Regions from separate parts of the Thiopseudomonas acetoxidans genome, predicted to be linked through region 2. Evidence: predicted binding sites of a transcription regulator. Region 2 holds the regulator's gene; the other holds the start of a gene.

Region 1 (7,381 bases), on a different contig from region 2:
GAGCGCAGCCAGAAAAGCGCAGTCAGTTTTTGCTGCCTAGTCTGGGTTTTAGCAAACTTAAATCCGACTCAGCCATAGATCCAAGCGTAGGTTATCGACTGCAAGCAGATATTAGCGGTGCGAAACAGGATTTTTTTGCCGATGCGGATGTATTGCATGTCAGCGCGTTGGTGCGCGGTCTGATTACGCTGGCCGACAAGCATAGGTTTTTAGGTCGTACCCAGGTGGGTGCTATTGCCACCAATAATTATGCTCGCATCCCACCTTCGTTACGTTTTTTTGCTGGTGGTGACCAAAGTGTGCGTGGTTATGATTACCAGAGTCTTTCGCCACGCGATGAGTATCGTAATCGAATCGGTGGTCGTTATTTATTCGCGCAGAGCGTGGAGTATCAATACAGTCTGACGGACACATGGCGCATCGCTAGTTTTGTCGACCGGGGTAATGCAGTGGAAAACTGGACTGATGCCATGAAAACGGGCGTCGGTGTCGGTGTGCGCTGGGTATCGCCGATAGGTCCTTTACGCTTGGACTGGGCGCATGCACTCAATGATGACCGAGGGTGGCGCATTCACTTCTCTATGGGGCCTGAGCTATGAGTAAGTCCAGGCTAATCAAGCTGCTCATCCTGCCGGCGATTATTTTGGTTTTGTTGCTGGCACCGGTCGTGCTGCTGTCAACGCAGTCCGGCAGTCAGTGGCTGCTCAGGCAGGTGCCGGGCTTAACCGTGCACAAATTTACCGGTGCGCTGCTGGGTCAGTGGTCGGTTGAGCAATTGCAGTGGCAGGATGAGCAGACGCAGATTCAGCTGGAAGAACTCAGCATGGCGATTGACCCCAGATGTCTGTGGCGCGCAGAGCTGTGTGTGCAGGAATTATCGGCTAGGCAGCTGTCCATACAGGTATTGGAAAATGATGAAGAAAATACGGACTCTGAGTCTTTCGAGTTAACTGATTTGCAACTGCCGCTTACTATCAGTGTGGCGCAGTTTAGCCTGCAACAGTTGCTGCTCAATGATGAGCTGATACTGCAGGGTATAAAGACGCAGGCGCAGTGGGTAGATAATCAATTACAGATCCAGCAACTGAGTCTGGCCTATCAAGAAAATACACTAGAGCTACAGGGCTCGCTTACCGCCAAGCAAGACTGGCCGCTTGAGCTAACGATTCAGGCGCAGGGAATATTGCCTGAATTGGGCGAACAACAGCTGAGCTTAGACATCAGCGGCACACTTGAGCAATTACTGCTCAAGGGCGAATTAACCGGTGTGTTACAGGGCAGTGTGACCGCTGAACTGCAACCCTTAACAGCGAATTTTCCCGCCAAACTGAACCTAGAGCTCACGCGCTTGCAGTTGGCGGCGGTGTTGCCTGAGCTGTTAGTAGTACAGCAGTTATCAATTAGCGCCCAAGGCGATCTGGCGGCCGGTTATCAGTGGCAGCAATCGGCGCGGCTGTTAGCCAATCAGCAGCCCATTGAATTGGTGGGTGAAGGCGTGCTTGATCAGCACTCAGTCAACATTAAACAGCTTAAGCTGATTGAATCAGACACGCGTTATGCACAAATAACTGGGCAGCTGGATTGGCAGCATGAGCTTTCTGCGCAGGCGCAGGTGTATTTGCAGCAACTCAGGTGGCATCAGTTATTAGGTGTCGAGGACGTGGGTATTGAGCTTAATCGCGCGCAGATTGAGCTGAGTTATCAAGAACAGCGCTACCAAGCAGAGTTAACGTCTGAGTTGTTAGGACCAGCGGGTGAGTTTGAGGTCAATGCCCAGCTGCGCGGCGATCAGCAGCAGCTGGATATTTATAAGTTGCAGGTGATTGCTGGGCCGGGACAGGTGCAGGGTGATGCTCAACTCGATTTTACTCAGGGAGTGCGCTGGCGCAGTGAGTTACACGTCAGTGAGTTAAACCCTGCCTACTGGGTGGCTGATTTGCCCGGTAAATTGGCGGGTGATATTACTACTTCTGGGCAACTGGCTGAGCAATTAAGCGCTGAGGCGCAGATCCATATTGCTGGCCAGTTACGTGGCGAACAAGCCAGTGTGCAAGGTAATTTGTCTGGTGCGGGACAACATTGGCAGCTTACCGAGTTGCTCGTGCAGTTGGGTGATAATCAGCTTAGTGGGCATCTACAAGTTGATGAACAGCTGGCGGGGAAATTACAGCTGGATGTGCCAAGGCTGACGCAGATTCTACCGGGATCAGCGGGACGAGTGCATGGTCAGATGGATATTAGTGGGCGGCTAGAGCAGCCTGCTGGAGCCTTAAGCCTTAAAGCTGAAGGCTTGGCGTATCAGGGTTATCGAGTCAAACAGCTGGATGTGCAGGCCAGGCTTGAGTCCAGCGGTCAAGCGGATATTAAGCTAAATGCTACAAAGCTGGCGAGTGCGGAGCAGTTGTTCGGCGACTTAAAGTTGCACGGCAATGGCGATATACATACGCAAGAGCTGAGCCTGCAGTTAGAGGGACCGGCGCGGGCGCAAGCCAGCATACAGGGTGAGCTGGATGTGCAGACTTTGCATTGGCGCGGCTCGCTGCGCCAGTTAATCGTTGATGTTGAGCAGCAGCATTGGCGGCTAACGGAACCGATGCACATTGATTATCAGCATGAACAGCACTTGCAGCTGGGTGCCCATTGTTTTAAAGGCGGACAAGCCAGCCTGTGCGCGCAACAGCAGCAGTTATTACCTCGACTGGCTATTGATTATCAACTCAAAAACTTTCCTCTAGCCAGTTTGCGACCATGGCTGCCTAAGGATTTACAACTGGATGCTTTGCTCAATGGCCGCATACAGGTGCAAGAACAACCGCATGGACTGCAAGGGCACGTTCAGTTAGATGCGGGTAAGGGCAGCGTGCATTATGTTGAACAAGAACAGCGTCATGACTTTGCTTGGCAGGTATTGCAGCTAAACAGCGTGCTTAATCCGCGAGAAATCACTCTGCAGCTGGAATTGCTGGGTGCGCAAACCGGTCATTTGTTGCTCGATCTAGCCATGGACCCACAGCAAGCAGATAAACCGCTGAAGGGGAAGTTTAAGCTAGAGCGTCTTGAGCTGGCGCCATTAAAGGCGTTTGTGCCAGAGATAGAGAAAATCCAAGGTTTGGTGCAAGGGCAAGGAACGATCGGTGGCACCTTGTTGAGCCCCAGTATTGATGGGCAAATCAATTTAACGAACGGTTTGTTAGCCGGTGATCGATTGCCGTTGAGTCTGGAGCAGCTCTGGGTGCAAGTACAGATTAACGGCAGCTTGGCTAAAATTGAAGGCGGTTGGCGCAGTGGCGTAGATGGGCAGGCGCACTTGAATGGCCGTGTTGACTGGCAGAATGGTTTGCTGGTGGATATCGATTTAAACGGCACACAATTACCTGTTCAGGTGGCGCCCTATGCTGATTTAATCGTTGAGCCCGATTTGCAGCTGCGTCTTGATGAGCGGCGCTTGTTACTTAGCGGAAGTATTTCCGTGCCCAAGGGCTATATCACCGTGCCAGAACTGCCAGAGCAGGCGGTGCGGGTCTCTGCCGATGCTCATGTGCTGGGGCGAGAGCAGAAAGAATCAGGTCTGCCGTTAGCAATGGATATTGAAATAAAGGTCGGTCAAGAGCGTTTGCATTTTAGTGGTTTTGGACTTACCGCTGATGTGCAGGGGCAGATTAAGATGGTTGATAATTTGTCTGGGCGAGGTGCGCTTGAGCTGAAAAATGGACGTTATCGGGCGTACGGGCAAAGACTGCAACTGCGCCGTGCACGCTTGGTGTTTTCAGGCCCCATCAGTCAGCCCTATATTGATATCGAAGCGGTGCGTGTAACGGGTGATGTCACGGCAGGTTTGCGTTTGTCAGGATTGGCCGATCAGCCACAGACAGAAATCTTCTCGCAGCCGGTTATGAGTCAGGAGCAGGCGTTATCTTGGTTGCTCCTTGGGCGGCCTTTATCGGGTAATAGCAGCGATGATTCTAATATGATGAGCCAGGCAGCGTTGGCGTTGGGCATGTTAGGAACGGCGCCTATTGTTAACCGCATGGCGGATGCGTTTGGCATAAAAGAGTTTGAGTTTGAAACCGAAGGCAGTGGTATGAGCAGTAGCGTCATGGCTAGCGGACGCATTACTGACAGGCTCGTTCTAAGCTATGGCGTAGGGGTGTTCCAGCCTGCCAGTATCATTGCGCTGCGTTATGAGTTAACCAAGCGCTTATACCTAGAAGCTGCTTCGAGCCTAGACAGTTCGTTGGATTTGTTTTATCGGCGTAGTTTTTAATCAGCACAAAAGCGCGTAAAACTGCTATAATGCACGCATTATTGGTCACTTCTAGGGCTGTATGTCTAGTTCTTACGCGGTTTGCTTCACCCCTTTCTCCCCCCATTTGCTCACCATTCAGTGGTGCGGCGGTCGTTAGTGTAGTTGCCCCCTTTTTTACGATGCTGAGTCGTTTTTAGAGTTTTAGTTGTTTTTAGGATGCTCTAAAAAAGCGCTGTAGCCTATGCAGGCTTTTACAAACAGTGTTTTTTCAGAGAATCCCTAACAGGGGTTTTACTATGTATTACTGGGTTATGTTAGCCCTAGCAGTGTTGGCCGAAGTGATCAGCACTGTCAGCATGAAATATGCGATTTCAAATTCACCGTGGTTGGGCTACTTGGTCATGGCGGTGATGATATCTTTTTCCTTTTATGCTTTTTCTCGCGCCGTTGTGCATATTCCTTTGGCTGTTTCTTATGCCGTCTGGGAAGGCTTGGGCTTGTTTTTAATTGGCGTGGTGGGTGTGCTGTTTTTCGGAGAATATTTAAGTGTTGGCGAAATGCTCGCTATCGCGTTAATGATGTTCGGCTTGTTGTTGGTTACCTTTGATAAAGGTGCTAAACCGAAGGATGAAGCCGATGAAGCCGATGAAGCCGATGAAGCCGATGAAGCGATCGAAATAGCCGCGAAGGTGGCGCTATGATGATTCCAATGACGTTGCTGTTAGGTTCGGTATCACTAGACTTAGTTGCTTTGTATTGCGTGAAACGCTCGGATGGCTTTAAGCGTGTGATTTGGGGGCTAAGCGGTTTGTTGGCAGTTATTTTAGCCTTTGTTTTGCTGAGCTTTGTCCTGAATTATATGCCCTTAAGTGTGGCGTACTCTGCTTGGGGTAGTTTGGGTGTGTTAGGGACTGTGGCGCTGGATCGTTATCTGTTTAACTCAAGACTGGGTAAACAAGGCATTATTGGTGTGGCCTGTATTGTAGTGGGTATTGTTGCTTTGCAACTTTAATGCGTCTACCAAGCCTCAGAACTTTAGGGGTTTTACTCGTACTCTTTCCTAGCGGCAGTTCATTGCCGCTTTTTTTTTGCCTGCGTTTTCTTGTAGTTGTGCATAGCGTGTTAGTGCGGTTCTTGTTGTCTGGCATGGATGTTGCTTTGTTATTGGTAGTCAAGAAAGGGTGCCATTGCGCGCCCTAAGTGGAGGATTACCATGGACAAGATGCTATACATTTCCATGACTGGTGCAAGCCAGAATGCTAAAGCGTTGCAAGCGCACGCGAACAACTTAGCTAACGTTTCGACCAGTGGCTTTCGCCGGGATTTTGAGCAAGCACGCTCGATGCCGGTGTTTGGCGATGGCTTGCCAGCTCGCGCCTACGCCATGACGGAGCGTCCAGGCACTGATTTTACCTATGGCACGCTGCAAGAGACGGGACGTGATTTAGATGTTGCCGTACAGGGTGATGCATGGATTGCCGTACAGTCAGCAGACGGCAGCGAAGCCTATGTGCGTACTGCCAGTATGCAGATTGATGCGTTGGGTGTGTTGCGTACTTCAACTGGCTTGCCGGTACTCGGTAATGCCGGTCCAATCGCTGTTCCGCCGGAACAGAAGGTAGAAATTGGTCAAGATGGCACCATCAGTATTCGCTCTTTAGGTGAGGCCCCCGATGTGATGGCCGAAGTTGACCGCATCAAGCTGGTCATGCCAGATCCGCGTGAGTTAGAAAAGGGCCAAGACGGATTAATTCGTAGCAAAAACGGGCAGGAATTCGAGCCGGAAGCCAATGCGCGCATGATTTCTGGCTTTACCGAATCCAGTAACGTGAACGCAGTTGCTGAGATGACCGCTATGCTGTCTTTATCACGCCAGTTTGAACTGCACGTCAAGATGATGCGTACCGCGGAAGAGAACTCTTCATCGATGGCACGAATCATGCAGTTAACCTAAGTAAGAAAGAATTAATAGCTGAGTGTCATAAAGTTGGCGCTCAAGGAGAACGACCATGCTTCCATCACTTTGGGTTGCGAAAACAGGTTTATCCGCACAGGATATGAACCTAACCACCATTTCGAATAACTTAGCCAACGTTTCAACCACAGGTTTTAAGCGAGATCGTGCTGAGTTTGAAGACTTACTCTATCAGATTCGCCGCCAACCCGGCGGTCAGTCAAGCCAAGACAGTGAGTTGCCCAGCGGTTTGCAGTTGGGTACAGGTGTACGAATTGCGGGCACACAGAAAATCTTTACTGAAGGCAGTTTGCAGACGACTGAGCAGCCGTTAGATATGGCGATTAATGGGCGTGGTTTTTTCCAGATTTTATTACCCGATGGCAATATTGCTTATACCCGTGATGGTAGTTTTCAGCTTAACTCTGATGGACAAGTGGTCAACTCTCAGGGCTTTCCTTTAGAGCCGGCCATCGTGCTGCCACCTGAGGTGCGCACCTTTACTGTGGGTGAGGATGGAACGGTTTCGGTGACGGTTGCCGGTACTCCGCAACCACAAATTTTAGGTAATATCCAAACCACCGATTTCACTAACTACGCCGGCCTTGAAGCCATTGGTAATAATCTGTTTTTAGAGACCGCATCCAGTGGTGCGCCGCAAGTTGGGACACCGGGCCTAAATGGTCTTGGCAGTGTATTACAGAACACCTTAGAAAACTCAAACGTAAGCGTGGTTGAGGAATTAGTGAATATGATTACCACTCAGCGCGCCTATGAAATGAACTCCAAAGTTATCTCGACAGCAGACCAAATGCTGTCGTTTATTACTCAGAAGCTTTAATAGAGGGATAATGCAATGAAACGCGCAGCCTTTGTACTTCCGCTCACAGCGTTATTGGTTTTGGCTGGTTGTGCCGAGATGCCGCAGCCCAAGCCGGATGATCCCTATTATGCGCCTGTTTTGCCGCGCACACCGGTACCAGCAGCGCAAAATAACGGGGCTATTTATCAAGCTAGCTTTGAATCTAACTACTTCACTGATCGCAAGGCTTTTCGTGAGGGTGACATCATCACCATCAACCTGAATGAACGTACTCAGGCTAGCAAAAACGCTAACTCACAAATGCAAAAAGACAGCGATATTGATATTGGCGTGCCAAATATATTCGGCATGGCGATGA
Region 2 (7,381 bases):
ACCAAGAATCAATCTTGGCACAGTCCGCCACTGTTAACCTGGACGCCAGCGTAGAAAAAGAAGCCTGTCCGTTAAATCTTGCACCCACCTCGTCAACCACGGTCTGTTTGGTTTTAGGTGACGCACTGGCTCTAGCCTTACTGGAAGCGCGCGGCTTTACTCCAGAAGACTTCGCCTTCTCACACCCCGGTGGAGCATTAGGTCGTCGCTTATTGCTTAAAGTAGAGCACGTAATGCACAGTGGCTCAGAGCTTCCGGCTGTGTCTCGCGGCGTAACCATGCGTGAAGCATTATTTGAAATGACCAAAAAGGGTCTGGGCATGACGCTAATCCTTAACGAGGATGGCAGCTTGGCCGGCATCTTTACTGACGGCGACTTACGCCGCGCACTGGATCGAGATATTGACGTGCGCAACGCCACCATTGATCAACTCATGACTCGAGGCGGCAAAACAGCCACCCAAGATATGCTGGCCGCAGAAGCACTCAAGATCATGCAAGATTATAAAATCAACTCACTTCCCGTCACTGATCATCAGCAAAAAGCCATTGGCGCTCTGAACATGCATGATTTATTACGCGCTGGAGTAATGTAATGCTTGATTACAATAATATTGAACTGCTAGAGCGCGCCCGCAAAGTGCGCCTTGCCGTTTTTGACGTCGACGGTGTACTAACCGACGGCAAGCTAAACTTTATGGCTGACGGTAGCGAATTTAAATCTTTCAGCACGCTAGATGGCCATGGTATTAAAATGCTAATGCAATCAGGTATTCAGGCCGCCATTATCACCGGCCGTACCTCCACAGTAGTAGAGCGTCGCGCGGCCAATCTTGGCATTACCCATGTAATTCAGGGCCGTGAAGATAAGCGAGACGCCCTCGATGAGCTTCTGCAGCAGCTGCAACTGAGCTATACCGATGCTGCCTATTTGGGTGACGACCTGCCGGACTTAGCCGCCATTCGCTGTGTCAGCTTTGGTGTAGCTGTTGCCAACGCCGACACCTTTGTGCGCCAGCATGCAACAGCAGTTACCTCAGCCCGCGGTGGCGAAGGTGCTGCACGCGAGTTCTGCGAATTTATCATGCAGGCTCAAGGCACGCTTACAGCGGCACAAGAAGCCTACCTATAGGTCCAGCCATGGCGAAGAGAAAAACCAAAAAAATCTCTCAGTGGGTCATTGTTGTTCCGGTGGCGCTCATCATTGCCGCTATAGGCTACTGGAATATTGGCAATGATCGCCCCGTTAGTGTTGCCAGCACACTAGATGAGCAACGCACCATTGATTTTTTCTCTGGCAACAGCCGCACCACACAATTTAATGAAGAAGGTCAGCTACACTATATTCTCACCGCTGACTATACTGAGCACATTCAGCAAACCGATATCACTTTGCTCACACAGCCTGAACTGCACCTTTATCAGGGTACGCAACAACCTTGGCTAATCAGCGGCGAACGCGGTGAAGTGAGCCCCGGCGGTGAAGAAGTGGAGTTGTTCGATAAGGTTCGAGTGGAGCATCATGACGAAAAACAACGCCCTTTTTTGCTTACCACCAGCCAATTAACTTATATATTTAATACAGATCATGCACACACCCAAGCTGACGTACAAATAGACAGTGAACAGGGTATAACCACAGCAACAGGCATGAACGCCTACTTGCAGCAAGGTTTAGTGCAATTGCTGTCCAAAGTAAGAGGACGTTATGACGCCCAATAGAATTGCTACTCTATGTCTTGCCGCGAGCTGCCTAGTATTCACTCATTTGAGCCATGCTTTACCCAGCGATCGTGACCAACCTATCCATATTCAGGCGGATACTGCCGATTTGGACGATAAAAAAGGCACTGCCATTTATCGCGGCGCGGTCGTTGTTACTCAAGGCACGCTTAAAATTACCGGTGATACCGTCACGGTAGTGCAACAAGCCAACGGTGATATTAAGTCCTTTAAGTCTGTGGGCAGACCCGCTTATTACGAACAAATTCCAGATGTGGATAAGGAACTCGTAAAGGCCTACGGCATGACCATCGAATACTTTGCTCAGCAGGATAAAATCGTCATCACTGATCAAGCCAAGGTGGTGCAAACTAACAATACCTTCCGAGGCGAAAAAATCACCTACGACACCATGGCCGAAACAGTCGTGGCTGGCCGCGCGCCTGCCGGCACAGTCAGCAAGGAAGAACCGCGGGTCAACATGGTTATTCAACCCAAAAAGAAAACCTCTGAACCAAACAAAACAACAGAGCCTGCTACACAATGAGCACCCTAACCGCCAGCAATCTCGCCAAGTCCTACAAAGGACGTAAAGTAGTAAAAGACGTTAGCCTCAGCATTGAAAGCGGGCAAATCGTGGGTTTGCTCGGCCCAAACGGAGCGGGTAAAACCACCAGCTTTTACATGATTGTCGGTCTTGTCAAAGCAGATCAGGGAGTCATCAAAATTGATGACCAAGACATTAGCTTCATACCCATGCACGGCCGTGCCACCGCCGGCATTGGCTACCTACCGCAAGAAGCTTCTATTTTCCGCAAACTAAGTGTCTCAGACAACATCATGGCCATTCTAGAATTGCGTAAAGACCTCGACCGCAAGCAACGCCAAGAAGCCTTAGAGAATTTACTGCAAGAATTCCACATCACCCACATTCGCCACAACAAAGGCATGAGCCTGTCAGGGGGTGAGCGCCGCCGTGTCGAAATCGCTCGCGCACTGGCCACCAACCCTAAATTCATCCTACTCGATGAGCCCTTTGCTGGCGTTGACCCTATTTCTGTGGGCGACATTAAGCAAATTATCCATCATCTCAAAAGCAAAGGTATCGGCATACTCATCACCGATCATAACGTACGCGAAACACTGGATATCTGCGAAACCGCCTACATAGTTAACGAAGGCAGCATTATCTGCGCGGGTACACCGCAGGATGTGTTAAACAACCAAAAGGTACGCAAAGTCTACCTTGGCGAAGAGTTTAGACTTTAACCAGCACGCGCCACCCATAGTTTTTCTGCCACACGGGGAGTCATAGAACGTGATGAACTTTTTCTTATCGCTAGATAAGCACCTACACCGTCGTCTTTCTTTATTAGTTATTTTGCTACTCACCCTTTTAGTTGGCTGCGGCACAACATCCGGCACTCTCCCAGCCGCACCCTCTGCACAACCAGCAGCTGACATCGGCTTAAAAGCCCTGCCACACGAATGGAGCCGCACCAAACCCGGCTGTGAGGATGCAAACAGCTGCCCGGCTATCAGTGTAAACAGCCTAAAATTCCCCGAAGATGCGCAGTTGAGCAAACAGCTAGAGCAGCGCCTGATCATGCTTAATCTTTTTGAGAGTGAGCAAGACACGGCTTTTAACAACCTACTTGAGTACGAACAATTCTTTTGGGAAAACGCAGACATTCTTGACTGGGTCAGCTTTACCGCCAACATTGTGTTTAAAAACGAGCGCTTTACTGTGCTCGAGCTTATGAACGGCATCTATTTCACCGGCGCTGCGCACGGCATGAGCAGCTCTGAATATCTAAACTGGGATAACGACACACAAACACCCATCACTCTGGAAGATATGTTAGTGCCCGATGCCCAAGAGCAGTTTTACGCGCTATTGGCTACAGCTCACCAACAGTGGCTAGCTACACTGGCAACTACAACAGATCTTGACCTAGACGCGTGGTTGGATATTTGGCCATTTCATACCAATGACAATATCGCCCTCACAGCCACAGGTGTCACAGTTAAATATAACCCCTATGCAATCGCTCCTTACTCCTTTGGGCTTCCGGAATTACAGATTCCCTACGCACAACTACAGGGGGTTTTAAAACCTGATTACCTGCTCAACCCCTAAGGTTGCACGCCCTTTAGCATCATTTAGCAATCATTTTGCTGCTAGGACTTGGCAAACGTGTAAAAATAAGGCATATATCTTGCTATAGAATATAAAAAACCATCGATGCGCCTAAGGAGATATGTGTTCACATTATGAGAGCCTCACTGGTTTTAAAAATGGGCCAGCAACTGACGATGACGCCGCAGTTGCAGCAAGCCATTCGACTTTTGCAGATGTCTACCTTGGATTTACAAGCTGAAATCCAAGAAGCACTTGACTCTAACCCAATGTTGGAGCGAGAAGAGGAAGGCGCCGAGCATGAGCAGCTAAGCCTTGCTGATTTCAACTCGAACGATAATCCTGAGCTTAGCCAAGTAACTCATTCGCATCACGAACACAGCACTGCCACGCAAGCGGCGAATGATAGCCAAGAAAACACTAACCCGGACTATCCTGATGCAAGCGCTAGCGAGTGGGCAGACCAAATCCCCGCTGAGCTTTCTATCGATACCTCTTGGGAAGATGTATACCAATCCAGCGCCAGCAACTTACCCGCCTCAAACAGCGAAGACTGGGATTTCACTGCGACAACCGCCAGCAATACCAACCTGCGCGACCACTTGTTGTGGCAGCTTAATGTCGCCAAACTTGAACCCAGAGACGAGTATATTGCGCGTACGCTCATTGATGCTATAGGTGACGACGGCTACCTAGAAGAGTCGCTACCTGGGCTGCTCGAAGGCTTTATGCCAGAGCTACAGGTCACACTGGACGACCTTGAAACCGTATTGATACGCGTGCAGGAATTTGAACCCACTGGCATAGGGGCGCGCAATCTAGGTGAGTGCTTAGTTTTACAGTTAAAAAGCCTGCCATCTGATACACCTTGGTTAGACAAAGCAATCATTCTCTGCCAAAAACACTTGGATTTACTCGGCAGTAAAGATTACCAACGTCTTATGCGGGCGATGCGGATTAACGAAGATGAACTGCGTAGCATTGTGCAGCTCATCCAAACACTGGACCCACGCCCTGGTTCAAGCATTGAAACCTCTGAGGCCGAGTATATTGTTCCAGATGTCATAGTACGTAAAGACAAAAACCGCTGGGTAGTCGAGCTCAATCCAGAAATCGCACCTAAACTCAGCATCAACTCACTTTATGCCAGCTATGTACGGCGTGCCGATAACAGTACGGACAATACCTTTATGCGCAACCAATTACAGGAAGCGCGCTGGTTTATCCGCAGCCTACAAAGCCGTCACGAAACGCTGTTAAAGGTATCTACAGAAATACTACAACGGCAAATTGATTTCTTTGAACACGGGCCCGAGGCCATGAAGCCCATGGTGCTAGCCGATATTGCCGAAGCCATCGAAATGCATGAGTCGACCATCTCAAGAGCGACCACACAAAAATACATGCACACGCCAAGAGGTATTTTTGAGCTTAAATACTTTTTTTCCAGTCACGTCAGTACGGCACAGGGCGGGGAATGCTCGTCCACTGCGATTCGCGCCATTATCGAGAAGCTCGTCGCAGCGGAAAACCCCAAAAAACCACTCAGCGACAGTAAAATCGCAGCACTTTTAGAAGAGCAGGGTATACAGGTTGCGCGACGCACCATTGCCAAGTATCGCGAAGCACTTGGAATCCCTTCATCGACTGAACGCAAACAATTACTCTAAACTTATACTGTTAAATCACCCCGTTTTATTTTGTTTACAGTACACTATACGAAGTATCTAAACTAAGGAGTTCACCATGCAAATTACCATCACGGGCCATCAACTGGACATCACTGACGCCATGCGCGAATACGTTAATAACAAGTTTTCACGCTTAGAACGTCACTTCGACAAGATCACCAGTATTCGTGTAACCATGAGCGTGGAAAAGATTAACCAAAAAGTTGATGCAACCATCCTAATCGCCGGTGGCGATGTCAATGCTAACGCTGAGCATGAAGACATGTATGCAGCCATTGACCTCTTGGTTGATAAACTGGATCGTCAGCTGCTTAAGCACAAAGAAAAACAGCTTGACCGCCAAAAGGGTGCTAATTAGCGAGCGCTTATACTCAATGATTCAATTAGAGCAAATCCTGACTCCCGGCCGTTCCCAAGTGAACGTGCCAGGAGGCAGTAAAAAGAAAATCCTAGAACACATCGCCAAACTGTTAGCCAATGATTGCGCCGAGCTTGATGAATACAGCTTACTCGACAGCCTCATTGCGCGCGAAAGGTTGGGCTCTACAGGCTTTGGCAATGGTATAGCCATTCCCCATTGCCGCTTGATAGGTTGCACCCAACCCATCGGTGCACTACTGCATTTAGAAAACCCAATAGACTTTGACGCCATCGACGGTGCACCCGTAGATTTACTCTTTGTTTTATTAGTGCCTGAAACAGCAACCGATGAACACTTGGAGCTATTACGACAAATAGCGTCTATTTTCGATCGCGACGATATTCGCGAGCGCCTGCGTCAGTCAGCCGATGCCGAATCTCTTTATCAAGCGTTTTTAGCCGGCCAAGCAGAAACAGGAGTTAAATAGCTATGCGTTTGGTTATTGTTAGCGGTCGCTCAGGCTCGGGCAAAAGTACTGCTTTAGACGTTTTAGAAGATAACGACTATTACTGCATTGATAACCTACCCGCCACATTATTACTTGAGCTGGTCGAGCGTACTTTACTCAATCCTGACATGCTGTATCCGCAGATTGCTGTATCTATTGATGCGCGTAACCAGCCTTATCAGCTTGAACGTTTCCCTGAACTACTCGCCGACCTAAGAGCACGTCATATTCAGTGTGATTTATTATTCTTGGATGCCAATGACGAAACTCTACTTAAGCGTTTCTCTGAAACCCGAAGACGCCACCCACTGACCAATGATACGCGCTCACTACCCGAAGCCATTGCCGATGAAAAAAGACTGCTGGAGCCCATCATCGACTTGGCCGATCTCTGCATTGATACCACGCACTTAAATCTGTACCAACTACGCGACATTATTAAACTGCGCTTACTCGACAAACCCGAGCCGGGCACAGCCTTTTTAATTGAGTCCTTTGGTTTCAAGCGCGGCGTACCGGTCGATGCTGATGTGATTTTTGATATGCGCTGCCTCGCCAACCCCTACTGGATTCCTGAACTAAGAGGTTATAGCGGACTGGATAAGCCGGTGATTGATTATCTGCGCGATCAGCCTGAAGCAGAAGAAATGTATCAAGATCTCTATAGCTATCTCAGCAAGTGGTTACCACGTTTTGCAGCCAGTAATCGCGCGTATGTGACCGTGGGTATTGGCTGTACCGGTGGACAACACCGCTCTGTGTATATGACCGAACGCCTAGGTGCCGCTTTGCGCAAAAAACTGAAAAACGTACAAATTCGCCACCGCGATGTTGTACGACTCGATAGCCAATGAGCAAGCACTGCTGCGTTGTCACCATCAGCAACAAGCGCGGACTGCACGCCCGTGCTTCAGCCAAACTGGCTACGCTAGCGAATAAATTCCCCTGTCAGGTCAGTA

What was found. Region 2 encodes sigma-54, which starts transcription at its own class of promoters, with help from an activator protein. Its sites were predicted from a motif close to ANTGGCATNNANNTTGCTNT; they were not measured.
Region 1: the regulator sigma-54 is predicted to act here: its motif matches at 5,387-5,406, upstream of QEZ41_RS08675 (flagellar basal body rod protein FlgF).

What each region holds. Positions count from the first base shown of each region.
Region 1 covers NZ_JAUCDY010000010.1:10,549-17,929, forward strand. Annotated here, with positions in the region: gene QEZ41_RS08655 (autotransporter assembly complex protein TamA) at 1-599, shown strand, start outside; gene QEZ41_RS08660 (translocation/assembly module TamB domain-containing protein) at 596-4,264, shown strand; gene QEZ41_RS08665 (SMR family transporter) at 4,543-4,947, shown strand; gene QEZ41_RS08670 (DMT family transporter) at 4,944-5,258, shown strand; gene QEZ41_RS08675 (flagellar basal body rod protein FlgF) at 5,460-6,200, shown strand; gene flgG (flagellar basal-body rod protein FlgG) at 6,256-7,041, shown strand; gene flgH (flagellar basal body L-ring protein FlgH) at 7,057-7,381, shown strand, end outside.
Region 2 covers NZ_JAUCDY010000001.1:180,067-187,447, reverse strand. Annotated here, with positions in the region: gene QEZ41_RS00940 (KpsF/GutQ family sugar-phosphate isomerase) at 1-596, shown strand, start outside; gene QEZ41_RS00935 (KdsC family phosphatase) at 596-1,132, shown strand; gene lptC (LPS export ABC transporter periplasmic protein LptC) at 1,141-1,722, shown strand; gene lptA (lipopolysaccharide transport periplasmic protein LptA) at 1,709-2,269, shown strand; gene lptB (LPS export ABC transporter ATP-binding protein) at 2,266-2,991, shown strand; gene QEZ41_RS00915 (RsiV family protein) at 3,044-3,862, shown strand; gene QEZ41_RS00910 (RNA polymerase factor sigma-54) at 3,997-5,532, shown strand; gene hpf (ribosome hibernation-promoting factor, HPF/YfiA family) at 5,609-5,911, shown strand; gene ptsN (PTS IIA-like nitrogen regulatory protein PtsN) at 5,928-6,401, shown strand; gene rapZ (RNase adapter RapZ) at 6,404-7,276, shown strand; gene QEZ41_RS00890 (HPr family phosphocarrier protein) at 7,273-7,381, shown strand, end outside.